DNA from 3 places in the Colwellia sp. Bg11-12 genome. Region 1 is predicted to be linked to each of the others. Evidence: riboswitches for the same ligand, from Rfam matches in the RefSeq annotation. Region 1 holds a riboswitch; each other region holds the start of a gene.

Region 1 (9,971 bases):
ACAAAGTTAGTAAAGGGCCTTTAACGAACGAGCTTAAGTATGGTTTGTTGTTTAACTGATTTTACAGGCTTGATATCGACACGTTCAGCAATCAGTTTACTGTTTTTAAAACGATCAAAGTGCGCTTGTTTTACTTTCATTTGTTGACAAAATTTATAAAAGGCTTGGAAATCTTTGCGGCTAAACTTTTCATCTTCACGTGTTAGCAAACCATCAATGTAAGCGTTATCTCCATTAACCGTTAGGTTGGCAATGGCCGTATAAGGTTTACCATACTCATCAACACGAAGAGCGCGCACAGTTTTTATCTCAAAAATCCAATCATCAACTTGTACAAATCGAGGCATTGATTCTACGGGTACTCTGTTAGTGAGTTTGTTGTCCATAATAATCTTCTACTAGGTATGACATGTGAGAAAAAATCCAACTGCGTAGGTGGCAACAGCCGGAAATTCGAGGCTAATAATATTAGAGAGATACGGTTAATCTTTCAACTGTTAATTTTTAATTTTTCATTTTTAACGCAGAAAGATAACTTTTTAGCTCAACTTCACTGATTTCAGTATCCGCATTTTTGTCAATATCTTTAAAGTGCTTCATTAATTGATCATCTTTACTCGCAATAACTTCCGCTTCATTAAGTGAACCATTCTTATCATGGTCAAGTTGTGTCAATAATGTAGGGATACTTTTATCGACCTTAACTAATTTATCAGCAGACAACACTTTAGTCGCAGTAGGCTTAGTAACAACTTGTTCAACCGCGGGAACTTCAAGGCTTGCAACGTTATCTTCTGCGCTTACAAAATACGAAGCTAACGCACAGGTACCAACAAGTAGAGTGACTTTTTTCAAGCTAATAGAATTCATTTTAATTCCTTTATTCATAGAGTTCATGGATTTATTTTAATCAATATAAGGGTTAACACAATAGACATAGCAGGAATTGAACCATAAATATAAAACGCTGATATTATTAGATAAATACTTTAAAGCTACCCAAGAACTCCTCTAATGTGTCGCCATTTGGCAACAGAGAAAATGTTGATAAAAATAATGAGCAAACGTTAACACTAACAATGGATAAAATAATCTAAGTAAAACAGTAACTAACTCATAATAAAACTTCAAAACCCGCTATTACAGGGTTTAAAAGAGTGTCTCAAATAAACGACATGGTTGTTTTTTCTTTTAATAAAACTAAACTACTCATCTCATTAATCGTTGTGGCATCCATGAAAAAATTAAACCTCCCTCATTTTCTAGCGATCAACGCGTATTCTATTAAAAAGCTCAGCATTTTAGGCTTTTCTTTGGTTGCTTTGCCCTTAGTAATAGCTTTACTTTATAGCGCAAATCAAATTTCATTACTTTCTCATCAAAGTACATCGGCTATTTTTAATGTCGCTGAGCTCGTTAAAACAAATCGGCAAATAAATTTTACCTTAGCCAAAATGGAAAGAAGTGCTAGTCAGTTTTTGATCCTAAAAGATCAAGACTTATTAACTGCTTATTTAAGACACGAGCAAGCTATTTTAAAAGCCATGGCTAGTAATCCATTGTTTAATAAAGACAACAACTTAAATCGGCTAAGTAAAGAATTCTCTCAAGCGATTAAATTAGTTCACCGTTATTTAACGTTGCACCCATTGGAAACATCGTCATTAGCATCGCTACAAGTACATTTTACTGAACTTGTCTCTATCCGAAAAAAAATAGCTGAGCAAAGTAACAATTTATTAATCTCGCAAGCAGAGCAGATTAAAGCATCGGCCAACGATGTTAGACACGACATGCTCAAAAGCCTGATGATTATTCCCTTCACTTTAATCATCGCAGCAATCTTTATCTTTTTAATAACTACGCCGCTCAAACAATTATTAAAGAAAATACAGCATTTAGCATTAGGAAACTTCGACAGTGAAGTCACATTTAACGGCTCACCCGAAATGAACGAAATTACTGACGCCTTAGAAGTTATGCGTAATCGCTTGCACGCACTGGAGTTACAAAAATCGAGTTTTATTCGTCATATCTCTCATGAGCTAAAAACACCACTGGCGGCAATTAGAGAAGGCACCGAATTGCTTTATGATCACAGTGTCGGGGAATTAAATGCTGAACAACAAGAAATCTCTAATATTATTCGTAGCAGTGTTACTCGCTTACAACGCTTAATTGAAGACCTACTAGACTTCAATATTGTGCTTGATTCAACCAGTTTACAAGATGCTGAAACCGTTGAATTATCATTATTAGTTGACCAAGTATTACAACAAAGAAGTTTAGATATTAAACAAAAAAACTTAACAGTTGTGTATAAAAGTGCGGCGATAAAGCTCAAAGCTAACGGGAAACAGTTAAGTGTTATTTTAGATAACCTCTTATCAAATGCGATTAAGTACTCTGATGAAAACAACGTTATTAACATAGTGTGCTCACTCAATGATAATACGTTGTTGTTGAGTATTATTGACCAAGGTATCGGTATAGCTGACGGCCAACAAGAAAAAATATTTGATGCTTTTTACCAAGGCATTCCTGCAAAAAATGCAAAAATCAAAGGCAGTGGTCTAGGACTAACCATTGTAAAGGAGCTACTGATGCGACTAAATGGCACCATTGAAATAAAAAGTAATACCGGTATAAATAGTGGTACCGCAATGACAATCACCTTGCCTCATGCTTTTCTAGTGGAAACTAAAATAGGAGTAAAGGCTTGATGATATTTTCAACCAATAAAAACCTTCTCGTTATTTTTACACTAGCGTTACTCTCAATATTAAGTGGTTGTCAATTACTAAAAAAAACAACTGCAGATATAACTGTTGAAAGTAAAATCATTGACTATACGCAGTATTATTTATCTTTAGTGACCTTAACTGACAGTCAATTAGCAGATAAAGTTCGCCAACATCAGTTAGTCTTATTCGACAGTAATGAAGCTGTTACACAAAATAAAATGAATAATAACGATGCTATTGAATGGCAATTAAAATCAGTATTGCTTTTTTCACTGCCTCATTCGTCTGTTCACAATCCGTTTACTGCAAAAAGTATCTTAAACAAGCTTTCACTCATTGATCTCAAAAACAGCGATATAACTGAGGCCGACTTTGCCTTTTATAGCATGCTAAAAATACAACTCAATGAACAAGTGTTACGTCTGAATGAACTATCACAAGCAAAGAAAGCGTTTAACGCCATAAAAGAAGCTTCCGTGCAGCAACAGCAGCAATTTAAAGCATTACAGCAGCAGATCCTTCAGCTAAAAAAAATAGAACATACTATTAATGAACATGGACAGTAAAGACGATGGTTTCAACCAATAATCAAAAAAAATTCGATGAAAAACAACGCGAGAAAATACTGCTTGTTGATGACGATCCCAGCTTATTAAGATTACTGGGTATTCGGCTATCAGCGGCAGGTTATCAAATCGAGTCAGCAAGTAGTGCCAAAATGGCATTAGGCATATTAGAAACTTTTCATCCACAATTAGTGATCAGCGATCTGCGCATGGAAGGCATGGACGGCATGGCACTTTTCGAAAGAATTCGTCAACAACAACCCAATTTACCTGTCATCATTATGACCGCCCACGGTACTATTCCTGATGCTATTAGTGCGACAAAACAAGGGGTTTTTAGCTTTTTAACCAAACCTTTTGAAAGCCAAGAGTTGTTATCAACTGTACAAGAAGCCATACGTTTACAACCACAAAATAGCGCACACAATACCAATGCAAAAGCTGACATTTGGCGTAAAAAGATAATTAGTCGCAGCGCTGTGATGTCGTCATTATTACAGCAAACCTATCAGGTTGCTCAAAGTGATTTTAGTTTATTGATCCATAGCGCAAGCGGAACCGGTAAAGAATTATTGGCGAAAGCGGTGCACTTAGCAAGCAAGCGTAACAGTAAAAAATTCACCGCCATTAACTGTGCGGCCATACCCGAACAATTGTTAGAGTCAGAGTTATTTGGTCATTGCAAAGGCGCTTTTACTGGCGCTGATAAAAACCACCAAGGACTTTTTCAGTCAACCGATGGCGGCACTTTATTTCTTGATGAAGTGGGTGATATGCCAATGAGCTTTCAAGTGAAATTATTACGAGCTCTGCAGGAAAAAGAAGTTCGCCCGGTAGGGAGTACACAATCAATAAAAGTTGATGTACGTATTATTGCTGCAACCCATAAAAACCTTCAAGAGGCCATTATTGATAAAAGCTTTCGTGAAGATCTTTATTACCGCTTAAATGTGGTTGAACTCACCTTACCAACACTCGCTGAGCGCCGTGAAGATATTCCTTTACTTGCCCAGTACTTTTTAAGTGTAGCGATCGAAAATACGTCTCATAAAATAAATGGTTTCTGCCAAGAAGCGATGGAAGTTTTAATCAGGGCTGACTGGCCAGGAAATATTAGACAATTACAAAATGTTGTTGAGCAATGTGTCGCTTTATCAACAGAGCCATTAATAAGTGAAAGCTTAATTAATAATGCATTGCGTACTCAAAGTGCACAGCTGCCTTCTTTTCAAGAAGCGAGAGAAAAATTCGAACGCGACTACTTAGCCAAATTATTAAAGACTACCGAAGGTAATGTTTCACAAGCAGCCAAAATAGCACAGCGGAATCGTACAGAGTTCTATAAACTATTGAAAAAACATCACTTGAATGCAGAATCATTTAGAGTTGATAACGATACACCTTCACAAGATTAGCTGAGAATACATAGACGATGAAAAGCTTACACTTAACAGAATTTTTTCCTTATCAGCTCACTCAACTACAAGCAAAAGTAAGTGATAATATTGCTGAAATTTATACGGGAAGGTTTGAACTTTCTCGTCAACAATGGCGTGTTTTAGCCAGTTTAGGTAACGGAGAGTTGTTATCAGCAAAGCAAATAGGCGAGCAAACAAATTTAGAAAAAATGCCAGCAAGCCGCGCAATAGCAAAAATGCAGACCCAAGGCTTGTTAGTTAAAAATACCGATAAAACCGATAAGCGATCTTCATTGTTAAAACTAACAGCGCATGGCTTAGCTATTTATCAACAATTAATACCGATGGCTTTACAACGTGAAGAAGAATTATTGTCTGTTTTAAGTGTTGAAGAAAGAACGCAACTCTGCGAAATAATTGAAAAAATAACATTGAAATCAATTGAGATATCGAACAAAAAATAACAACTATTGCTAGGCCGAGGATAACAAAACAATCAACTGTTTTACAATGCGCTGACCAAAATTAATACGAAAGCTAACAGGAAATAAAAACAACTACTTTTCGAAAATGTAGCAGTAGATACTTTCCAATATTTAAACGGTGTAACAAGTAATGACGGCGAAAGTAGAATGCCACGCAATAACGATAAAACGCCAACTGAGCCAGCAAACGCGCCAAAGTCGAGTACTCCAGTTTGGTAATATTGTAGTAAAAACATAGCAATCACTAATAACATAAAACCTTTAATCAGTTTTACACTACGATTAATTTTTGCCGTTTCAGTATCCATAAAATCCTGCTTTTCTCTGTGTTATTAGGCCGTTAAAATACCACTATAAAAAAACCTACACAATAGTGTAGGTTTTTAATTACTTATACTGTATTACTTATTAAAAAGAATAAGTAGCCGTTAATAAAAAGTTAGTACCATCAGCCACATAGTTCTGCGCTGTTTCATACTCTTCATCAAATAGATTATTTACTTTGCCAATAAACACGAGTTTATTGGTCGCTTGATAACTCAACGATACATTAACTAACCAGTAGTCATCTAAAATATCTGAATCAGCATTGGTTTTTTCAGGGCTTTCATCACGATAGCTAAGCACACCATTTAAGGTGAATTCTTGCCAATGATAACCGAGCGTATAATTAGCGGTAACTTCTGGACGACGAGCAAGTTGCACGTCTAATTGTGCATCTTTAGCATCAATAGAAGCAATAGCAAGTTGATGGCTAAAATCGCCAGCCGTTGCATTTAACGTTAATTCTAATCCTTGAATATCAGCTTGGTTAATATTGGATGGCTGCCAAGCACCTGAAGCATTTGGTGACCAAGCAATTAAGTTCTCAATGTCTGATTCAAAAAAACTCATCTCAACGCTTCCGTCAATACCATCAGATGAAAATTGATTACGGATCAAAATTTCGTTACTCGTGATACTCTCTGGTTTTACATCTGGATTACCAGATCCAGGCCAGTATAGATCGTTAAATGACGGTGCTTTAAAACCCGTAGAACGGTTTAAGCTGACAAGCCATGAATCATTAATTTGATACCCAACAGAAGCATTGTAAGTTACTTCTACGTCGACATCTTCGATGTCATCACGACGAACAGCGCCTTCAAATAAAAACGCATCTAACTGATGACGAGCTTGAATAAATACCGCATTAACATCGCGTTCTTCAACAGCCCACTTTTGAAACCCAGGAGTCCATGCGTCTTTATCTGTATCAGTGGAAACTTCTTCAGTGTAAAAATCAACACCCGCAGTAATACTAGTCGCATCGCTAAACGAATATTGGCCTAAGGCTGAAAATTGATCACGCTGAGTTTTAATTTCATCACTGTCTGACTTTTTAACATCATTACCAAAAGTTTCGCCTTGGTCTTGACTCGTTGACAGCGAAAGTTCAGTAAATAAAGCACCTGACTGATATTGACCTGCAACACGTAAGTAATAATTCTCGTATTCACTTTCATTAGCCGAGCCATTATCAGGATTGTAGTATTGAATACTTTGATCATATTCAGCACCACCCTGCTCCCAACGAGACGCTAAATGTAATGAAAATTCATCATTAATTTTACTTTCGCCAATAGCGGCTAATGAAAAACGGCTATAACCATCTTCATCAGTGTCATAAGCGTCACCATCAATTTTAGTTGCACTAAAACCATCACTTTCTTCGGCAGAAGCACTTAACGTTAACGAGTGTTGCTCATTGCCTAATCCGATTGATGCATCAGTTTTCCACAAACCATTACTACCTAAACCCGCACTGATAACACCTTCACCTAACTGCTGTTTTTTAGTAAATATTTGAATAACACCACCAATAGCATCAGAACCCCATAATGCAGCACGTGGACCTTTAACAACTTCAATACGTTCAATTAAAGCCACTGAAATGCCACCAAAGCTAGTAGAGCCTAATGTTGCCGAACCAATGCGAACACCGTCAACCAACACGAGCGTATGCCCACTACTTGTGCCACGCATAGATACAGAACTTGCCTGACCTGCCCCTCCTTGATTAACCACGCTGATACCGGCAACTTTCTCTAGTAGGTCGGTAACGTTTTGTGGTTGAAAAGCAACAATGTCTTCTTTAGTGATAACTTGCGTTGCTGATAAGGTTAAGAATTGTTCTTGCTGTGTGCGATTAGCAGTAATGATAATATTTTCAATTTCATCTGCATTCGCATCCTTTGCATAGGCAATTGATGACGTTAAGCTTGAAAAAATAATACCTGCGATAGCAAGCTGAATGGGTGTTTTATTAAATAATTTAGTTTTCATATGACCTCTTTCTATGATGCCCTCCGCACCATGTTGATCTCGTTGTTTATGCTTTCTATATAAGCTTCAAATAAACGAGATAATTACGCAAATTACAGAGTATCGGACTTATATTATGGTGAGTTATAAACTCACACACCATAACAATTACCATTGCGGGGGCAGTGCCAAATTCTCATTGGCTTCCCCTGTAATTCGCAAATAATAGATAGTATTATCTATCGGTTAAGTTAACTGAACAGCTATCTTTGCTGATCAATTTTTTCACACATATCTTCAACACCGCTTAACATTCTGGTACTAAATCTATGTAATAAATCTGCATCCACGTGAATAAACTTATTGTTTTTCACTGCGGGTATTTCTGGCCATTTTTGCCAGTTAATAATAGGTTGTGGCTTATCCGAATTTTCATCCGGTAAAATCATTAAGTGTGGCTGAGCAACAATCACATTCTCCGTACTTATTTTAGGGTACGGTGTAGCATTACTTTTAAAAACATTTACCCCTTGGCACACTTCAATTAATTGATTTATCCATGTTGTGCCATTAATAGTCATCATCGGCTCTGACCACAATTGATAAAAAACAGTTATCGGTTGTTTGTTTATATTTTCAAGACGTAACTTTTTTAACCGTTGTTCATAGGCTAAAGCGACCGTTTCCGCTTGCTCTTTGTGTCCCGTTAATTTGCCAAAATAACGCAGTTCGGTGGCAACATCATCGATATCTTTAGGGTTGCTAAAAACTACATTTAGGCCTAAACGATGCATTTTATCAATATCACTTTGCGAATTACCTGACTTCCAAACAATCACTAAATCAGGATTTAATGCCAACAATTTTTCTATTTGCATGCCGTGGTAGCTACCAACACGTGGAATATCTAATGCCGCTTTTGGGTAGTCAGCGTAAGAAACAGTACCAACAATTTTTTTACCTGCGCCAATATCAAATAGCATTTCAACGATGTGTGGCGCTAAGGCGACTATGCGCTGCTTAGGTTCTTCAGCAAAGCTTTTAGCGGTTATTACTATTAATAATAAACTTACCAGGGTCAGCGATAAAAATCTTTTGGTCATGTTATTTAGCCTTTTATGTTTGTTGAATATGCGTTTTTCACCGCTATGCTATGCTTTGGTCGTTTTACTGTCTTTTATAATATCTTCGATGACTGATATCTTTAAGTGTTTTTGGCAAACATCAGCCAACCGTTCAAGCTGATGCTCTCGATGCTCATCAAGATTAATAGTCTGTTGAATGTCATTATTACTGTCGAGCCAATTAACTAATAATTGTGTTGCATCGCCTTCATCGAAAATACCGTGCAGGTAGGTGCCTGCTATTTGGTTGTCATCTGAAATACAGCCATCAGTTGCTTGATTATCACTTTTATTAACAAGGAGTGGCATCAGCAATTTTTCATCATTTATCAGACTCTTAGAAATACCACAATGAATTTCATAACCTTTAACAAGGCAACTATCATTACCTAACGTCATGGTAGCCGTTATTTGTGCTAATATTTTTTCGGGGGTTAACTCCGTAACAAGGTCAAGTAAACCTAGCCCTGTTATCGACTTAACATTTGACTCAATACCGTGGGGGTCGCTGATGGTTTTTCCTAACATTTGATAACCACCACAAATGCCAAAGACCTTTCCGCCATAACGTAAGTGACACTCAACATCACGTTGCCAACCTTGCTCTTTAAAAAACTTAAGATCAGATATTACATTTTTACTGCCCGGTAAAATAACTAAGTCACAATCCGTGATACGTTCGCCTATTTTGACATAACGTAAATTTATTTCGGGGTTTAAGCGTAAAGTGTCAAAATCAGTATGGTTACTAATATGAGGCAATAACGGCACAACAATGTTTATTTTTGCTTGTTCAACCTTGTTTTCAATCGCGACAGCATCTTCAGCATCAAGGGCTAAGTCATGTAAATAAGGTAATACGCCCAGAACGGGTTTGCCGGTTTTTTCTTCCAGCCAATCAAGCCCTGATGTTAATAATGTAATGTCGCCACGAAAGCGATTAATAATAAAGCCTTTAACACGATTTTGTTCAGAAGCTGACAATAACTCTAAGGTTCCCACTAGGTGAGCAAAAACACCCCCTCGGTCAATATCAGCGACAAGAATAACAGGGCAATCAACGGCTTCAGCATAGCCCATATTGGCAATATCATTTTCCCGTAAATTTATCTCAGCAGGGCTACCTGCACCTTCAACCATTAACAGATCAAACTCTTTAGCTAAGCGATGATGAGAATCGAGTACCGCGTCCATCGCTACTTTTTTATAGTCGTGATAACTAGTGGCTTCCATATTCGATATTGCTCGCCCATGAACAATAACTTGTGCACCTGTATCACTATTGGGTTTAAGTAAAATTGGATTAAAATCAACACGTGGCGCAATATTC
Region 2 (9,971 bases), 200 kb from region 1:
CCTGTAAGTAAACGTACAAAAAAACTCAAGTTGTAATAATTATATAATTTTCAGTGAATTACAATAAGTTCAGCATTATCTATCCATGTAATGTACAAAATAAAATACGGGGTTGCTCAAGCATTATGTAAAAATTCATGTCTGAATCTAGTAAAAAACGCTGTAACCCTTTAATATCAATGCGTTCAATGTTTTATAACAAATATTTTTAACTTAAAGATGAGACTTCAATGAAAACAATAATAACAAGTGCGTTATGTTCTTCGTTATTGTTGCTTGCCGCTTGCAACAACAATACAGAAAGCACTGATACAACGAAACAAGAAATGCCAGCCATGCAAAAAACAGCATTGGCTTCAGGTATCGACAAAGCGAACATGGATTTATCTGTTCGTCCACAAGACAACTTCTACCGTTATGTTAACGGCGCATGGTTGAACAGTAATGAAATTCCTGGCGACAAAACATCTATTGGTGCTTTTTATGACTTACGTGATGAAGCCGATGACAATGTAAAAGTAATCATCGAAGAATTAGCCGCGACAGAAGATTTAAAAATGGGTAGCGATGAACAAAAAGTTGCTGACTTATTCCGTTCGTACATGAACACCGATGCACGTAACGCTGCTGGTATCACTCCTGTACAACCTTTATTTGACAGCATCAATAGCTTAAAAGATAAAGATGAATTAGCTACTTTTTTTGGTAAGAACCAGAAAAATGGTATCGGTAGTCCATTAGCATTTTACATCAGTGTTGACGCTAAAGACTCAACTCGCTATGCGACACATATTTGGCAAACGGGTTTAGGCTTACCAGACAGAGATTACTACTTTGATGAAACAGAACGCTTTGCTGAATTACGTAAAGGTTATGTTACTCATATAGAAAACATGTTTAATCTAGCGGGTTTGAAAAATGGTAAAGCCGCCGCACAAACTATCATGGCATTAGAAACAAAATTAGCGGGTTTTCATTGGACGAAAGTTGAGACTCGTGACAGCGACAAACGTTACAATAAATTTAATGTTGCTGACTTAAATACAGTGACTGATGCATTCAATTGGAATGCTTACCTTGCAGCTCAAGGTGTAGCGGCGCAAAAAGATATTATTATTAACCAACCATCGTTTATAAAAGGCTTTGGCGAAACATTTGCAGCAACATCGTTAGCCGATTGGCAAACCTACCTTACTTTTCATACACTAAGTAATTTTTCAGGTTCTTTAACAACGGCTTTAAGTGATGAAAACTTTGACTTTTATTCAAAACAATTAAGTGGTCAAAAAGTACAACGCCCAATGTGGAAGCGCGGCGTTGCAGTGGTAAACAGCAATTTAGGTGAAGTTATTGGTAAGGTTTATGTAGGCCGTCACTTTAAACCAGAAGCTAAAACGCGTATGACACAGCTCGTTGAAAACTTACGCGGAGCATATGGCGCAAGTATTGATGAATTAGAGTGGATGTCTGACTCAACTAAAAAAGCAGCCCATGTAAAACTAGCAAGCTTTGACCCCAAAATTGGTTACCCAAATAAGTGGGAAGATTATTCTGCTCTTATTATTAAAGGTGATGATTTAGTTGGCAATAAAATGCGTTCGGGTAATGTTTCTCATCAAAAGGAAGTGGCTAAATTAGGTGGACCCATTGATAAACAAGAATGGGGCATGACACCTCAAACTGTTAATGCTTATTACAACCCAACTAAAAATGAAATTGTATTTCCTGCCGCAATTTTACAACCTCCGTTCTTTAACTTAAGCGCTGATGATGCGGTTAACTATGGTGGCATTGGCGCTGTTATTGGTCATGAGATGGGCCATGGATTTGACGATCAAGGGAGTAAATACGATGGTGACGGTAACTTGCGTAATTGGTGGACTGAAGCAGATTTAGCGGCCTTTAAAGTTCGTACAGATGACTTAGTTGCACAATACAATGGCTATTCAGTATTTAAAGACTTAAACGTTAATGGCTCTTTAACCTTAGGCGAGAACATCGGTGATTTATCTGGTGTAACCATCGCTTACAAAGCTTATATTGCCTCATTAAATGGTAAAGAAGCACCGGTAATTGACGGACTAACAGGCGATCAACGTTTCTTCATGGGTTATGCTCAAGTATGGCGTGGGAAAAAAGTCGAAAAATCATTACGTAATCAAGTAGCGACTGACCCTCATTCGCCTGGCGAATTCCGCGCATTAGGTTCTTTATCTAACATGCCTGAATTCTACAAAGCGTTTAACGTTAAAGAAGGTGACGCTATGTATATTGCCCCTGAAAAACGTGTAAAAATTTGGTAAGCAAAACGTTTAGCTAAATAACAGTAAACGAAGACTAAAATGCCAACAAATATTGTTGGCATTTTTTATGACTTAAAACTGACTAAAAATAGAATATATCCACACAAAATTAACCGCATAAAATGCGTAAATCAACAGTCTTTAACACCTCTACATATTGTAAATAAATACAAATATCGTAAACTAGCCACACGTAAAGTATTTAGGGAATAAGGTGTAAAACCTTAACTGTACCCGCAACTGTAAATTGTCTACTGTTTTATAAGCATTCAATGAGTCAGCATACCTAATGACTTTAATAGCAGAACTTTTAAGATCAATGAAATCGTGCGGGAACACGCGGTAACTTGCTACCTATTAAGGACTATCCTTAACGCTAGCCTTGCCTTTTTTCCTCTTTAAAATCACTATAATCACAACAGGAATACTCATGGTTGACGAAACACAAAAAAGCGAAAAACATCAAGCGCGCATGCAAAAAGTGAAAGACAAAGTTGATGCTAGAGTTGACGCGGCAACAGATGAACGCGGTATATTAATTGTTATCACGGGCAATGGTAAAGGTAAATCAACATCAGGGTTTGGCACACTAACTCGTGCCGTTGGTCATGGCTTGAATGCTGCCGCAATTCAATTTATAAAAGGCACTTGGGCTTGTGGAGAAAGAAATGTTCTTGAGAAACTTGGCGTGCCTTTTCATGTTATGGCAACCGGTTTCACTTGGAATACACAAGATAAAACCGCTGACATTACTGCAGCGAAAATTGTGTGGGAAGAAGCTAAGAAACTATTAGCTGATGAAAGTGTTGATGTTGTGTTACTTGACGAACTAACTTACATGCTGTCGTTTAAATACCTTGATCTTGATGAAGTGCTTGATGCCATAGCGAATCGTCCCCCGATGCAACATGTGATAGCCACCGGCCGTGGTGCACATCGTTCGTTACTCGAACTCGCAGATACAGTCAGTGAAGTTCAATCAATAAAACATGCTTTTGATAACAATATAAAAGCACAAAAAGGTATTGATTGGTAATCGATAATCATTGCCTATAAAGCGTAATATTCCTGCAAAAATGACATACTACAAGCAAGAATGCTTTGTAAAAAAGATATTGAAGAACGGACTCAACATAAAAAAGCCCATGTAATATGGGCTTTTTTAAATGTTCAATGCTAGCTGTTAGCTGTTAGCGCTCACTAAACACAAATTCTATTTAAGCTCGTCGCAACATCTATAGATACTTTTTGCTGTTGCTCGGCATGTTGCGCAACAGAACTTAAGCCATTCGTTATATCTCGGCTCAACGAAGCAACCTCAGCCATATTTGTATTAATCGATGCTGTAGATTGCTGCTGCTGTTCAGTGCCACTCGCAATTTGAGACGTTAGCGCATTCACTTCATTAAACACACGTCCTATTTGTTCTAGCGCTTCAACAACTTCTGCAGAATGCGTTAAGCTGTCTTGTGTCAAAGTTTGACCGCGCGAGATTGCCGTCACTGCATTCGTTGATTTTTCTTGTAAACCTTCCACCATTGAATGGATTTCAACCGTTGCTTCTTGTGTTCTATGAGCGAGCGCTCTTACTTCGTCTGCAACAACCGCAAAGCCTCGACCTTGTTCACCTGCTCTTGCCGCTTCAATCGCGGCATTTAAAGCCAGTAAGTTTGTTTGATCTGCGATACCGCGAATAACGTCAAGTACAGAACCAATGTTAGAACATTCAGTTTGTAGTAAGGCTAAATCGGTAGCCATCTCAGTAACTTCTTCAGAAAAAGCCTCAATCGTTTGTTGGCTCGTATTTGAGGAAGTCGTACCTTGAGATAAAATAGCAATGACTTGATTTGTTGTTTCACTTACCTGTGAAGCGCTGTCTGAAAGTATACTAGAGGTTGAAGCGACCTCATCAATAGAGTGTGCCATTAACGCTATTTGACGAGCAGAATCGTCAACAGCTTTAACGGAGTCAGTCATTTGTGTGGCCAGTAAAAAGGAGCCTTCTTTTAATGATTCAGATTCCGTACGTAATTCCGCAAGCACATCTGACAAGTTGCCAATAAATGAACTGAGTTCATTCGTCACAGTGGCGAGTTCATCATTACCTCCATCAATTAACGGCCCAGGAGGTGCCTGCTTGGTGCTAACGACGAGTGTAATATAGTGTTGTAGTTTTGTTAATCGAGATGACAGCTGCTTTTCAATAAATATATACCCTGATATTAATTGGGCAATCACTAAAACAGAGAGTATACCGACAACTGCTGACTTACTTAGCTCATCAGTAAATAGCAGTACAAAAAGTAAGGCTAATAATCCAACAACCGCCGTTGGTATAAGTAATTTCACGCTTAAGCGAGTAAACATAGAGTATCCATCTTGTTAGTTTAAAAAACAGCCTAAATTTAAGCTACTTGGCTTTATTACGTTATAAATTACCTATTATTTGCTGTTTTGGCTAACAATATTTGTTAATTTTAATTATTGGACAAAAAAACCATTTTATTTTAGCTATCCTTAAACGAATTAATGGTTCATCGCTCAGATAAAATATAAATAGGAAATCAATATATGTCTATCATCGCAATTTTTATGGGATATATACTTCTAAAACTTTATACATCAAAACCACATCATCAAAAGCCTGACCATTGAACTTTTATTGACTCCATCTAAATTACCGCCTTTTTAGTTTACGGGCGTGTTCAATTTTATTGAGTCAGAAGAACAAAACCAGCTCCTCGACTATTTTATTCTTTACCTTAAGCACTTTTTTCTGTTTTTACTCGCCTATGTCGAACAGCTACCGTTGCCATTAGCATGCTTACATTGAATTTCAATTGTGACGATTACACCTAAGTTATTAACGAAAGAGATATACGTCATAAATAATTGATCTGACATTTTTCTTTCACTTCACTCGGTATTCTCATAAAATCAATCTATCGATTATTTATCAAGGTATTCCGTGACTTCTATTCAACATTTGTTCGATAATAATCAGCAATGGGCTGACAACATAAAAAAAGAAGACCCACATTTTTTTAAACGTTTGTCAGAACAACAAAAGCCAGAATATTTATGGATAGGATGTTCTGATTCAAGAGTACCAGCTAATGAATTACTCGGTATGTCTCCAGGTGAAGTTTTTGTTCATCGTAATATTGCTAACCAAGTTATTCATACCGATTTAAATTGCCTTTCTGTTATTCAATTTGCTGTCGAAAACCTTAAAGTTAAGCATATAATAGTGTGTGGTCACTATGGCTGTGGTGGCATCATAGCTTCGATTGATAATAAGCGCCATGGATTAATAGATAATTGGCTAGGGCATATTAAAGATGTTTATCGTTTTCACAAAGACCGTCTCGATGCCGTTGAAGATCACCAAACAAAGGTCAATTTACTCTGCGATCTTAATGTGGTTGAACAAGTAGCAAACGTTTGCCATACCACGACATTAGTCAATGCTTGGAAAAAAAACCAAGACGTAACTGTTCATGGCTTTGTGTATAATTTACACGACGGTATTTTGAAAAATTTAAATGTCTCTTGCGATGGTAAATAATTAATGACCTTAACGATACCCGAACCACCGATAAAAAAACAACCTTTCTCTTGTGGCGAGGTTGCCTTAGTTGGCGCAGGTCCGGGTGATCCTGAATTACTGACCTTACAAGCTTTTCGCTTTATCAAGCAAGCTGAAGTTGTTATTTATGACCGCTTAGTGAGCGCAGAAATTTTAGCGTTATTACCTGAAAATTGTGAGCGTATTTATGTGGGCAAAAAACAAGCTGAGCATCGAGTACCTCAAGATGATATTAATCAGTTATTAGTTGATCATGCAAAACAAAATAAAAAAGTTTTACGTTTAAAAGGTGGTGATCCATTTGTTTTTGGTCGAGGTGGTGAAGAGGCACAATTTGCATTAAAACACGATATTGCCTGTCATATCGTGCCTGGAATGACAGCCGCTTCTGCATGTACAAGTTATGTTGGCATTCCTTTAACTCATCGACAAGTTGCTCAAAGTTGTACTTTCATTACCGGCAATGTACAAAACAACGGGGAATTATCACTACCTTGGCACACTCTCACCGATAATAAACAAACCGTCGTTTTTTACATGGGCATTAAAAGTTTACCGATAATTAGTGAGCAACTCATTAAAGCCGGTCGTATAGGTTCTACGCCAGCAGCCCTTATTTACAAAGGCACAAATCCTGAGCAACATGTTTACCGAGGCACTTTAGCAGGGTTAAATCATTTGGTTGAGTTGCATAACATAAAACCACCAACGCTGGTGATTATTGGCGATGTTGTTAACACTTTTGATGAAAAACACTTAATAAATTTAGGTTATTTATCACCAAAATAATAAATGGGCAGTAAACTTCACGCTCAGTGCTTCACCACTATTGATGATATTTTACCTTGGGCTTAACATTCCCCTGATAAAAATCGTAATCACTTTAAATGACAGGAATAAATACTATGCAGGGAACCGCCAATTTCTCAAACTCCGTATTACCAAGTGAAGATTTACCACACTTAACTAAGCTGAGCTTTGAACATTTATCCCCCCTTTATGCGAAAAGTAATCGTTATATCAGTTTATTTTCTACACTTTTTATTATTTCAGTATTATTTATAGCTCTACTACAACGTTTTATTCCGCTATCGACGACAGCAAACAGCGTTGTTAGTTTTTTTATTGGGGCAACAGCCCTAGTGGGCATTATCAGTATTTTCTACACTATTGTTGCTGACAAAAGAAAGTTTTATGCACTTCGTGAACAAGATCTTAGCTATAAAAGCGGTGTTGTTTTTCGTAAAACGGTTAGCCAACCAATGTTACGTATTCAACATGTAGAATTAAAACGTGGCCCTATTGACCGTAAAATAGGTTTAGCTACACTACAGGTTTTCAGTGCAGGTGGCGCAATGCACACATTTGAAATTCCGGGGTTACCACTAGAGAAAGCGGAGAGCATTCGCCAATTTATTCTTGACCACAAAGATGTTAATCATCATGGATAAATCAACAGAAACCCTAAATAACAACTCAGATGCGACAACGCAACCGAATGAAACGATAAAAAACACTAAAGATTGGCAACGTATATCACCTATCGCTATTATTTATTTTTTAGCTAAATTTGTTACTGGATTTTTAAGTAATATCCTTGTGTTCTTACCCGCATTATATATTGGCTATGATAATTTTATCGCGCATCCCCATCTATGGCTGCCTATAGGTTTAGGCGTGCTCGTGGTTATCATTACCTCTACCTTTTTAAGTTTTTATTTCTTTCAATACCGGTTATATCAAGATCATATTGAAATACGTTCGGGGGTAATTTCAAAGAAATACGTTAACTTGCCTTTTGCTAAAATTCAAAACGTAAAACTTGAGCAACCTATATATTATCGACCTTTTGGCTTTACTTGCTTACAACTTGATACAGCAGGCTCTGCGAAACAAGAAGCAAAGGTCGTCGCCTTAAAAATAGATTTTGCAGAACAACTTAAAAAAGAAATTTTAGCTCAACACCAAGTTGCCTATTCGACCATCACGGATGAAAGTACTAATACAGTAAAAGATTCAACTTCAAATAATAAAAAAAATGAAGTGATTTTAAATACTCGTGGTATCACTGATCTTGTTATTCATGGCATAACCAACAACCGAATTTGGATTTTTATGGGCGGTTTAGCACCATTTCTTGATGACTTTGGACGATATATTGTTGAGTTTTTTAACGGTTTAGGAATTGACCTCGAAAAATTCCTTACCTTTTCAGATAAGCCGATGTGGCAAATTGGTTTATACGCACTGACCTTAACTTTTCTTATTTTATTACCTTTTACGCTTTTCTCTATTGCAGGTTCTATTATTACCTTTTACAACTTCACCTTAAGTAAAGTGGATGACCGTTATATTCGTCGCAGTGGACTATTAACCAAATATGAAGTGATCATGCGTTTATCACGTTTACAAATGGTGGTTCGCCAACAAGATTGGCTTGATGTGATACTAAAACGTATTAACCTTAAATTTGAGCAAAGCAATAGTGCATTAAATCAATATCAAGCGAGTGCGCAAAATAGTCATATTATTGTGCCGTCAATCAACCCAAATGAATGTTTGACCTTAATAAACGATGTTTACCCCAATAATAAGATGATGAGTATCGATTACCACCGTATTAGCAAACGCTTTTTACTGCGCAATATTGGTTATATTCTTTCACCCATGTTTATTCTACTTTCGGTTCTTTTTATCACCCTTGATAAAGCTAATTTTTTAATGGTGTTAACGCCCGGTTATTTATTTATGAGTGTATTAGTTTTTATGCGCTGGCTGCGATGGGGCTATGCTAATGATGATGATTTAATTTATATTCGTAAAGGCTATTTTGGCGTCGACTATACTTGTTTTCCTATTTTTAAAACTCAACAAGTTCAATTTAAACAAAGTTGGTTCCAAGAGCGTCACCAGCTCAGTTCAATAAGAATCGTACTCGCTGCAGGCGCTCAGGACATTCCTTTTATCAAGCAAAAGCTTGCTTATCAATTACTCGACGATGTGCTTTACCAAGTAGAAAGCAGCCAAAAGTCTTGGATGTAGGCCTTAATGAATAATACTAAAATATTTATTATCGGCTTACCTCGCTCTGGCACCACCAGTATTTGTGCAGCAATGCTTGAGCTAGGCTATACCGTTGCACACACCGCTTATACACAAAAAACGTTTGATGAAGCACAAGTCATTGCCGACACCCCCATCTTTGCTGATTTTAAACGTTTAGATAAATTTTATCCTAACAGTAAATTTATTTACTTAGCGCGAAAATCTGACCAGTGGTTACCCTCAATTAAACAGTTGCTACAACGTATGTATATTAATGTGACGCGTGCTGACGGTGGCTTTAATACTATTATTAAACGTTGCTACGTAAGTACATTTTCACCTTTTACATTAGAAAATATCAACAATGACATGTTTTTAGCCCGTTGTTACTTGCAACATAACCATGAAGTGCTGCAATATTTCTCTGAGCGCACGCAAGATTTACTCACAATAGATGTTAGCCAGCCAGCGAGTTACCAACAATTGCTCAGTTTTTTATCAATAGCACAAGGGAGTAATCTAGGAAATTTTGAAAAGCTCAATAGTGGTGGAAAAGTTACCGCATGGAAGGATTTAAAACATGAGAGAAAAATAGAGTCGACTAAAAATGGCCGCATGAGTTTATTAGACTATTTAGAGTTTTCAGCAGAATAACAAAAGCACATTGAGTTTTATAAACATAAAATCAACATGCGCTTTTTATGAATTTTACAAGGCTTCAATTTCAGCAAGAGCTTGGCTAAATTCAGCTAAGTCTAATTCAACGTACTCATTATCCTCAGCTTGATTTGATTCTTCTAGCCAATTAATACCCACAATAACGCCATCTTCACCAAGGTCTTCAAGCCAAAACTCTAACCAGTCGCTTAACGTTATTTTAGTCGGTACATATTCTTGCCATTCATCAATACAATGTATTTGAGCAAGTGCTTGGCTTGACCATAGTGGCATAACGTCAGTGTTTTCAAAGTTAATTGAGTCAAGTACCACCCAATCTTCTCCTGATTTTTCTTGCAGTGCCCAAAACGATTGTG
Region 3 (9,971 bases), on a different contig from region 1:
GCATGCAAAACAACTACGGATATTAGTACGTAAGCAAGATATTTATGTACCATGCCAGAAAGATCTTCTTGGTCAGTAAATAGCTCACCAAAACTTATTACCGATATTAATTCAAACACCTCTATGGCACGTCCATCAGCTGTTGAAATTAAATAGCCACTGATCATTAGAATAAATAGCGCGCCATACAAAAAAATATGCACTAAACGGCCTAATTTTTTTTCTATGTCAGTATGAGTTTCAATGGCCTGTGGCTTTACTTGAACAAGACGTAAGATAGTACGGACAACCATGACTAAAAACAAAAGGATCCCTATACTTTTATGAAGATCGGGGCCTTGCTTATACCAAGGATCATAATACCCCAGATCTACCATCCAGTAGCCTAATGTAAAGAGTCCGACAACGGTTATGGCAACTAGCCAGTGTAAAATAATAGTGCCCCAACCATAGTGGTTTATCGTATTTCTCATTTTAATTCCGATATTCATCAATACTGTGCGGTGATTTTATTGTTAATAATAGTATATGAATATTAATAATGTATTAAGTACGTAAATAGTGACTCAATGTTTCCATTTAGTCACTAATGGCGTCAATATGAGATTGAAAACTCTAAAGATATGACAGCTAGTTTTCCCTCTCAGGGTAAATATGAGTCAAGCCACGTTGTAGCACCAATAATATAACTTTACTGACTTAATCAATCTGCTAACGATCACCAATCAAGTCCTTTTTGTGCTTTAACTCCCGCTTTAAAAGCATGTTTGATTGGTTGTACTTCTGATACCGTATCTGCCAATTCAATTAACCGACGATGACAGGCACGGCCGGTAATTAATACGTGCTGCATTTTAGGGCGATTATTTAACGCCTCGATAATTTCGTCTAACTCAATATAGCCATATTTCACCATGTAAGTCATTTCATCGAGTAAAACAATATCAAGTGTTTCGTCACTGAGCATTTCTTTACTTCTTTGCCATGCAACTTTTGCTGCGGCTAAATCAGTTTCAGTACTTTGCGTTTCCCAAGTAAACCCCGTGCCCATCACATGATGCTGAACCGAGAATTGCTTTAAAATATTCATTTCGCCGCATTCCCACTTACTGCCTTTAATGAATTGTACAACACCCGCTTTTTGCCCATGACCAATAGCGCGTAATACGGTACCAAAACCAGAAGTACTTTTGCCTTTGCCATTACCGGTTATAACAACAAAAACACCGCGCTCTTCTGTCGCTTGAGCAATTCGTTCATCAACATTGGCTTTAATTTTCTTTTGGCGTTCAATATGTTTTTGTTCTTTCGCAGCTGCTTTTTCAGCGTCTTTATTCACATCACTCATAATATTCTCATTCTATTTAATCATTACGCTATTAATTGCGCTATTCATTACTGCTCAATATTAACTTACCTGTTTCAGGATCGCGATAAACTTGGCCCATTGACTGATAACCTTCTTGGTTTTTTAGTTTATTTTTCAATGCTTCAGGTGTTGAGGTTAGTTCTTTATCTATAGAATTAAACGGCTGGATTTTCGCTGAAGATAGCTTATCTGTTAGTACTCTAACTGATTCATCTAAAAATATTACCCTAATTAGGATTTAGTGCCGCCATGATTGCTGTAAATCTAAGATATCCGCGCCAATATTCTGTAGACCGAGAGGATAATTATAGTAAACAATAGCCACTTTTTTGTTTTAGTTACCGTGAGTTTTTAATACTAACCAACCATTCACCCGTACTTATAAATGCTCCATTTTTTTCTCAGCACTTGGCTAATCGATAATCTCTCCCCCATTAATGGGCCTAATTTTGTACTAGAAAAAGTGCGTTTTATTAAATATACGTAATGCTAAGCTAGGATTACTAGGAAGATACCAGTGCATATATGAAGCAATAATATTGTTATGCAGATAAACCAACTCACCAACGCGTCCACTTGGATGATGGATAGTTTGGCAACTTGGTTCTAAATCAATTTCTGCGGATGAGTAATGGAAACTGTGCCCACGCATTATATTACTGCTTGTACTTACATTATCAGAGGTATCTTCACCTTTATTAAATGATGGTAAGTCGACCCACTGTGAACCAATTGCGGCAAGTTGTTTCTGCATCGTCGCCTTGCCTGGCATTAATCCAACCATAGAGAATTGTTGACCAGACATATCGGTAAGCTTATCCAGCAAATATAACATGCCGCCACACTCTGCAATTATGGGCTTATTGCTTGAAGCGAAATCTCTCACCTCATTAATAAAAGTGACATTGTTCATTAACTGCTCAGCATATAATTCTGGATAGCCACCCGGAATATACAACACATCACCGTCAGGTAAGTGAGTATCGGTAAGTGCAGAACAATAAATAAGTTCTGCACCCGCTTGTGCTAAAAAAGCAATATTCGCCGCATAAATAAAACTAAAAGCGCTATCTCGAACAATTATGACACGGGTACCTAACAATGCTTGATGGATAACATTTTTTAAACTGTCTTTTTCTCGCGTAAAAAATTCAACTTTTTCAGGTAAATCGGTCAGTCCCGTATTCGCTATATGACTAGCTGCTTGATTGAGTTGTTCATCAATATCAACGAGTTCTTGCGCCTGCACTAAACCTAGATGCCGCTCTGGCAAAGTTATCGTTTCATCTTTTGGGATACGGCCATAAAAGCGTAATTCACTTGGCAAGTTACTACTGAGCATTTCAGCATGTCGATCTGAATTTACTCGATTACCAATAACACCAGAAAAGGGTAAGTTTTCTCTAAATTTAGCTAAACCAAAAGCCACTGCGGCAAAAGTTTGAGCCATTGCCTTAGCATCAATAACACCCAAAACAGGGATGTTAAAATGTTGAGCTAAGTCCGCACTACTAGGGGTGCCATCAAACAATCCCATCACGCCTTCGATTAAAATCAGATCTGAGTCTTGCGCTGCACGATAAAGTAGCGCTTGGCAACCCTGCTCACCGACTAACCATAGATCTAATTGATAAACTAATTCGCCACTGGCTTTACGTAATATCATCGGGTCAATAAAATCTGGCCCGACTTTAAATACTGTTACTTTACGGCCTTGATTACGGTGATAACGGGCAAGCGCAGCTGTGACTGTTGTTTTTCCAGAGCCAGAATGCGGTGCAGCAATAATGAGTGCTGAACACATAACACCACTGCCTTTTTTATACTCGGACTTATCTTTAAATGGGAGTGTCTTTTTATTAGATAACGCCATTAATTGTCTCTTCTATTTAATTATTTTTATCGTGTTGGTTGTCGATTATATTTGTCATTATTGCTTTTCATTTTGAGGCGAAACTACAATCGACCATTTACGTGTGTATTAGCGTTTATTGATTTTTCCTTGAAAAAATAACTCAAAGTAAAATCGATGACCATAGCAGAAACAACATAAAAAATAGGGTTTGAAATAGACTTAACATAATACTTGTCGACACGTGTTGCATATTCTGCCCATGACAAAACAGGGAATTTACCTGAAAACGCGTAATAACTACCATTTGAAATAAAGAAAGCAATTGAACTCGCAATAAACATAGCCAAAGCCACTTTTATAATATTGACTTGCCAAACACTTTGTTGCCAATTAGGTCGAGTATAAAAGCCAGCAGTAAACATAGCAGCGTAACTCAATACTAATGCAGGGTAAGAGGTGGTAATACAATCACCAAATTGACCACGATAATAAGACGAAGCGAGATCGACGGTTACCGTTAGAATATAGAAAAACCAAAACATTTTGATATTACGTAAGTACATACCGGCTAGAAAAAATATAGCAATTGATGCACTAGGTAAATGGTTTAAACTCGCGAAATGATGTGTGCGAGTTGCAAGCATCAGCAAGGTTAATGTTGCAAAAATAGCAATGAGTAAACTGATAGGAGATTTGAGATTGATTGATTTCATAACGATTCCGTTGTTTAAAACAAATAGAGTTTTAACGGTGTAGGAAATCAAAGTCGGTATACGGTGATAATCGGACAATAAATTATTAATTCTTAGAAAAACCAATAAAAATCATTCGATCGTCAAGCAATAATTCAGGCCGTGTACGCTTCTCTGAATTACCGCCCACCGCAGTTGTCGAGCAATAGTTGTTTTATAACAACTATAAAATAGGCCGGTCTCCGGACTCCTGGTCATAGCATATGCAACACCTTCCCATATTTTCACTATTCTAATTATCTAAATAATGATTGAATACAGTGGTTTTGTTGCTGCTCACAGTTACCGTTGCGGGGGCAGTACGGGTATTTCACCCGTTTCACGTTTCATCTATAGCAGTTACGATTAATATGCGAAAAACATAAATTAACAGTAACTTAGACACCTAAATCGGCGTTAATACTACGTTATAGGTTACCGTTCTTCAAGAGGCAGAGACTAATCTTTAGTTTTATAGCGGGAGTACCCACCAAAATCAAAGGTTCATCTTTAGAGGCTGAAATAAAAAAGCCCTTATTCTCCCTGCTCCATGGTCTGTCTATCTACTTTTTTTCAAAGCTGGCAATAATAGGTACTATCATCCTTCAAAGACTAGGCACGCGATGTATAGCGAAACAGCTTTACCCAGTGGGTAAACCACAAAGCGCAAATTGAGATGCAGGTACGGTGTGACGTTAAGATTATATTAGTGGGTTGCGTGAAAGTTATCGGGCTGTTGCTGCCATCCATTTAACATTCCCCTCCCAATTTAAGAAGAAAAGTTTAAAGTCCGTATCAAGCATCGGTTTTGCAATATGATACCCTTGGGCAACATCACAGCCAATTTCTTTAAGCTTTTGGTATTGTTCTTCGGTCTCAATACCTTCCGCTGTCGTTTTAATCTTCAATGATTTGGCTAAATTAACCACAGCGTCCAATATTAAGACTTTATTGCTCACTTCATTCAAGTCATCAACAAAGCTTTTGTCTATTTTTAAATAATCTAAGGAAAATTGATGTAAGTAACTTAGCGATGAAAAACCTGTACCAAAGTCATCCAAGGCGACTGGTATGCGAAGATTTTTTAAAATATCTAAATGTCTTTTCACTGCATCAATATTTAAAATTAAACTTTCTTCAGTAATTTCTACACACAACCGTTCGGTGGTAACTGCAGAGAGATGATGTTGCGATTGCAAATAATGAATAAAATCTTGTGACGCAAAGCCTGATGTTGATACATTAACACTCAGCTTAAATACTTTAGGTAGCCAAGGAGCCCAAAGGTTGAGTTTACTCATAGCGAGCTTTAGCATATAGAGATCAAGTTGAACTATTTGACCAGATTTTTCTAAAATAGGAATAAAAAAATCTGGATACAAAAGCCCTAATTTAGGGTGTTGCCAACGTACTAAAATTTCAGCACCAATAATATCTCCCGTATCAAAATCAATCAACGGTTGATAATTACCAATAAACTCTTGATTTTTTACTGCATTATCAAAATCATACTCGACTTTCACATTAATTAATTTATTTTGTTCTTCAAGTGCTTCAAAAAACACATATTGGTTGCGACCTTTCAACTTTGCTTGGTACATAGCATGGTCCGCATCAATCAATAACTGTTCTGCGCTTTCACTCGTATTGCTATAGGTTGCTATACCAATACTTACACTACTGGAAATATTCAAGCCATCAATATTAAAAGCCGCGGCCATAACCGCAAGAATACTTTCAGTTATCCGACAAATGGTCTCATAATCAATATTACCATCAAGTAATATGGCGAATTCATCACCACCTAAACGAGCCAGTGTATCAGTGTTTCTTAACGTTGTTGTTATTGACTTTACAATAGCAACCAGTAACTTATCGCCAACATGGTGACCATAAGTGTCGTTAATTTTTTTAAACCTGTCCACGTCAATAAAGAGTATTGCTATATTGTCGTGACGATTATTTTGGCAATGCAAGAACGCATGTTGGATCCTATCTTTGAATAACGAACGGTTCGGTAAGTTAGTTAATGGATCATGTAAGGCTAAAAACTGTAACTTTTGCTTAGCCTCCATTCTTTCAATAGCATTATTAATATGTTTTGCAACAAACATGAGTAATTGTTTGTCTTTTTCTTGAAATAAAAACTCGGTACTATAACTTTGTACAACCACAATCCCTTTATTTATACCGCTCCCAAATGGTACCCCCAACCAAGCTTTGGGGATACTACCGCGTATATAGATTGCTTTTTCATTAAGCATCTTTTGAATGTCTTTTTCGTAAAAAAGAAAAGGTTGGTCTTTAGCTAGCGCATAACCAGTAATACTTAAGAAATTAGGATCGATGTTTATGCTTGTGAAATTAGAGGCACTGTCAAACTCATCAATAGCATAAGGAAAGTCGATCCTTTTGCCATCGTCTTTTAACAATGCAACAAAAAAGTTTTTTGCTAGGGTAAGGCGACCAATACATTGATGTAAGTATTGATAAAATTCATCAATACTTTTAGTTTTAAAAATAAGTTCAGCTATTTCAAAGAGTGCATCTTGAATTTTATTGGCATATTCTAAATTTTCAATAACTTCTTCCAAACCATCAACCCTAATGATTTGAGATATTTTCATCGCGGTTATTGTCGCTAACGCTGTCAGCGTTCTTAGGTGATATTCAGTATAAAAATTAATACTTTTATGTTCAGAATCAATGACACCTAATAATTGCTGTTTAAATAAAATAGGTACGGCTAACTCTGATAGGGTAGTTTCATCATCAACAATATAACTTTCAAATTCTCGCGTATCTTTAACTAATATTGGTTTTTTAGTAGCGGCAACCTTGCCAATAACACCTTGATTGAATGGGATGACTATCGAGTTAGATGTTGTATCTCTTATTTGGATATCACTACTTTTATCATTATTGATAGACGTTTTCTTTTCAAAGCCTGACATTCGACTTAAGGTCTGCCCACCAGCATCTAAAGTATAAATAACGGCATCGTCAAAACCGAGCTTTTCAACAATATTTTGTGCTAAATATTGCCAAATTTCACTTGGGGTATTTAATAACAAGATATCCGTAGCAAACTGGTTAGTAATGGTTAAACTTTTTATCGTTTGTGATTTAGATAGTTCGGACAAATTTATGAAGCCTAAAGTTATTTATAAAATATATATCTACGATTATTAAGCATTTTATTGCGCAAATATCGGTTCCAAGTAGAACAAATTTTTAATCTGCTGTCTATTGACCTAGACAAAATAACGCTTAATCATTCTTGTTGAAAGTTAAATAAACTCTCAAGATATAAATATCCAATCATATCTTAGCCGTGATCAAAAAAGGCAATAACATTAACATGTTATTGCCCTTTAAAATAAATATCTATAGCAATAAACTAGTGGTTTTCAGACACCATATTCACCGTGTACTTTGGAATTTCAACAACTAAGTCTTCATCTCCAACCAACGCTTGACAACCTAAACGAGATTCTGGCTCTAATCCCCAAGCTCTGTCAAGCATGTCATCTTCAAGTTCATCTGATTCAGCAATTGAATCAAAACCTTCACGAATGATCATATGACAAGTGGTACAAGCACATACTTTTTCACAGGCGTGTTCTACACCAATATCACTACGTAGCGCAACGTTAAGTACACTTTCTCCCTTTTCTGCTTCAACAACTGCACCATCTGGGCATAAGTCTTCGTTAGGAAGGAATATAATTTTCGCCATTTTCTTAGCTCCTAAAAGTTTTTAAACTTCGTCTACTGAATGTCCTGCTAATGCTGTTTTTATCGATGAATCCATACGACGTTCAGCAAAAATAGCAGTGCTTTCATTTAATATTTCAATAGCTGCTTCAATATCATCCGCAACCGTGCTTTGGGCAATCTTCGCTAACGCGTTTATTGCATTATTTATCGTGGTAATTTCATCTTGATTTAATAACGCGCTGTCATTAATCAATGCAGATTGCACTGACTCAATAACTCGCGAGGCTTCAACTTGTTGCTCTTTCAACATGCGCGCTTGAATGTCTTGTTCAGCATTGCTCATTGAATCCCGTAGCATTTGAGTAATTTCTTGCTCTTCGAGGCCAAATGAAGGCTTAACTGTTATGCCTGTTTCTATCCCTGTTGACTTTTCCATGGCTGAAACTTCTAATAATCCATCAGCATCAACTTTGAAAGTAACACGAATATGAGCAGCGCCAGCAGTCATTGCTGGAATACCGCGTAATTCAAAACGTGCTAACGATCGGCAATCTTCAACAAGCTCACGTTCACCTTGGAGCACATGTACGGCCATTGCAGTTTGACCGTCTTTAAAAGTAGTAAATTCTTGAGCTTTAGCAACAGGAATTGTTGTATTTCTAGGGATGACTTTTTCAACCAATCCGCCCATTGTTTCTAAACCAAGCGATAATGGAATGACATCAAGCAACAAAATATCGCTATCGGGCTTATTACCCGCCAAAATATCAGCTTGAATCGCGGCGCCAATGGCTACAACTTTATCGGGATCGATAGAGGTTAATGGCAGACGATTAAAATATTTTTCAACTTCCTGGCGTACCAGTGGAACACGCGTTGAACCACCGACCATAACGACTTCAATCACATCATCAATAGTAATTTCTGCATCTTTTAATGCGCGTCGACAGGCACGTAATGTTTTGGTCACTAACACATTGATCAAAGATTCAAACGTATCACGATTAATTTCGCCATGTTTTTCATCTCCATTATCTAACGTTAATGAAAAACTAATCACCGAACTTTCAGTGAGTTGCTCTTTAACATGACAAGCTTGCTGTAGCAATTGACGTTCTAATGTCGTTGATAATGGTCGTTGTAGTTCAGTCTGTTCGATGATGTGATCAACAAGAATATTGTCAAAGTCATCACCACCTAATGCAGAGTCACCACCGGTGGCTAACACTTCGAAAACGCCTTTATTTAAACGTAATACTGAAATATCAAAAGTACCACCACCTAAATCATAAACAGCAATAATACCTTCTTTCCCGCTATCTAAACCGTAAGCAACAGCCGCTGCTGTAGGCTCATTGAGTAAACGTAAAACATTTAGGTCAGCAAGTTTTGCTGCATCTTTTGTACTGTGTCGCTGAGCATCATCAAAGTAGGCAGGAACAGTTATAACAACACCGCTTAGCTCACCACCTAACGCGTGTTCAGCCCGTTTCTTTAAACTTTTTAATATTTCAGCTGACACTTGTACTGGGTTTACTTCACCGGTACGTGTAGTGATGCTTGGGTGGCTTTCGTCACCTGAGAAAGAATAAGGCAATGAAGGATATTTGTTACGAATATCAGCTAATGAGCGACCAATCAGGCGTTTGGCTGAAACGACAGTATTTTCTGGGTCACTAACCGAATGTGCTTTAGCGGCATTTCCCACTAATATTTCATTCGCTTGATAACTCACTATTGAAGGTAATATGTCTCGTCCTTCGCTGTCTACTAGGGTTTCAGACAAACCACTTTTAACACTAGCGATAAGAGAATTAGTTGTACCGAGATCAATGCCTGCGGCGAGACGATGTTCGTGAGGAACCGTACTTTGGCCGGGTTCGGCTATTTGCAATAACGCCATTTTTAGACTCTTTTATATTCGATTACGATTAACGGGCGGTATGATATTCCATTGTAAATAAAAAAACACGTCTTTGCTGTTAGTTTATTACACTAAAAATTCATTTGAATTAGCGATCATTCATCATTAAAAAGCTGATCTTCTAATTTGTCGAGATCAACGCGTAATTTTTGATAAAACTTTAATTTGCGTAAATTATTACCCGCTAATAGATTTGACTGTATTGTGTTTTCGTCAAGGTGTGCATGCATTTCTACAGCAAGGTCTTCAAAGCCAATATTTAATACTTCAGCATACGCTAAAATTGCCGCTTCATGGTCATCAGCATGCTTAACATCATCAAGCATTTCATGTAATTCCATTTGGCGCATTAAAAAGCTGTTATCACTAAAC

What was found. Region 1 has a riboswitch for cobalamin ahead of H4J39_RS04415 (TonB-dependent receptor domain-containing protein). Riboswitches for the same ligand answer to the same signal wherever they lie in the genome.
Region 2: it holds a riboswitch for cobalamin, as region 1 does, so the genes downstream of both, cobO (cob(I)yrinic acid a,c-diamide adenosyltransferase) here and H4J39_RS04415 (TonB-dependent receptor domain-containing protein) in region 1, are expected to answer to the same signal.
Region 3: it holds a riboswitch for cobalamin, as region 1 does, so the genes downstream of both, H4J39_RS14780 (hypothetical protein) here and H4J39_RS04415 (TonB-dependent receptor domain-containing protein) in region 1, are expected to answer to the same signal.

What each region holds. Positions count from the first base shown of each region.
Region 1 covers NZ_JACGUZ010000056.1:8,934-18,904, reverse strand. The annotation lists gene H4J39_RS04450 (hypothetical protein) at 21-386, opposite strand; gene H4J39_RS04445 (hypothetical protein) at 505-870, opposite strand; gene H4J39_RS19260 (HAMP domain-containing sensor histidine kinase) at 1,158-2,723, shown strand; gene H4J39_RS04435 (hypothetical protein) at 2,720-3,310, shown strand; gene H4J39_RS04430 (sigma 54-interacting transcriptional regulator) at 3,316-4,725, shown strand; gene H4J39_RS04425 (MarR family winged helix-turn-helix transcriptional regulator) at 4,743-5,192, shown strand; gene H4J39_RS04420 (hypothetical protein) at 5,234-5,521, opposite strand; gene H4J39_RS04415 (TonB-dependent receptor domain-containing protein) at 5,622-7,538, opposite strand; cobalamin riboswitch at 7,614-7,760, opposite strand; gene H4J39_RS04410 (cobalamin-binding protein) at 7,781-8,620, opposite strand; gene H4J39_RS04405 (cobyric acid synthase) at 8,669-9,971, opposite strand, start outside.
Region 2 covers NZ_JACGUZ010000056.1:203,957-213,927, reverse strand. The annotation lists gene H4J39_RS05285 (M13 family metallopeptidase) at 231-2,303, shown strand; cobalamin riboswitch at 2,464-2,612, shown strand; gene cobO (cob(I)yrinic acid a,c-diamide adenosyltransferase) at 2,734-3,339, shown strand; gene H4J39_RS05275 (methyl-accepting chemotaxis protein) at 3,504-4,670, opposite strand; gene can (carbonate dehydratase) at 5,272-5,871, shown strand; gene cobA (uroporphyrinogen-III C-methyltransferase) at 5,875-6,681, shown strand; gene H4J39_RS05260 (PH domain-containing protein) at 6,798-7,343, shown strand; gene H4J39_RS05255 (PH domain-containing protein) at 7,336-8,934, shown strand; gene H4J39_RS05250 (sulfotransferase) at 8,941-9,591, shown strand; gene H4J39_RS05245 (DUF2750 domain-containing protein) at 9,646-9,971, opposite strand, start outside.
Region 3 covers NZ_JACGUZ010000077.1:190,122-200,092, forward strand. The annotation lists gene H4J39_RS14765 (cytochrome b) at 1-473, opposite strand, end outside; gene cobO (cob(I)yrinic acid a,c-diamide adenosyltransferase) at 719-1,348, opposite strand; gene H4J39_RS14775 (cobyrinate a,c-diamide synthase) at 1,824-3,242, opposite strand; gene H4J39_RS14780 (hypothetical protein) at 3,326-3,937, opposite strand; cobalamin riboswitch at 4,132-4,356, opposite strand; gene H4J39_RS14785 (EAL domain-containing protein) at 4,681-7,098, opposite strand; gene fdx (ISC system 2Fe-2S type ferredoxin) at 7,356-7,694, opposite strand; gene hscA (Fe-S protein assembly chaperone HscA) at 7,716-9,578, opposite strand; gene hscB (Fe-S protein assembly co-chaperone HscB) at 9,695-9,971, opposite strand, start outside.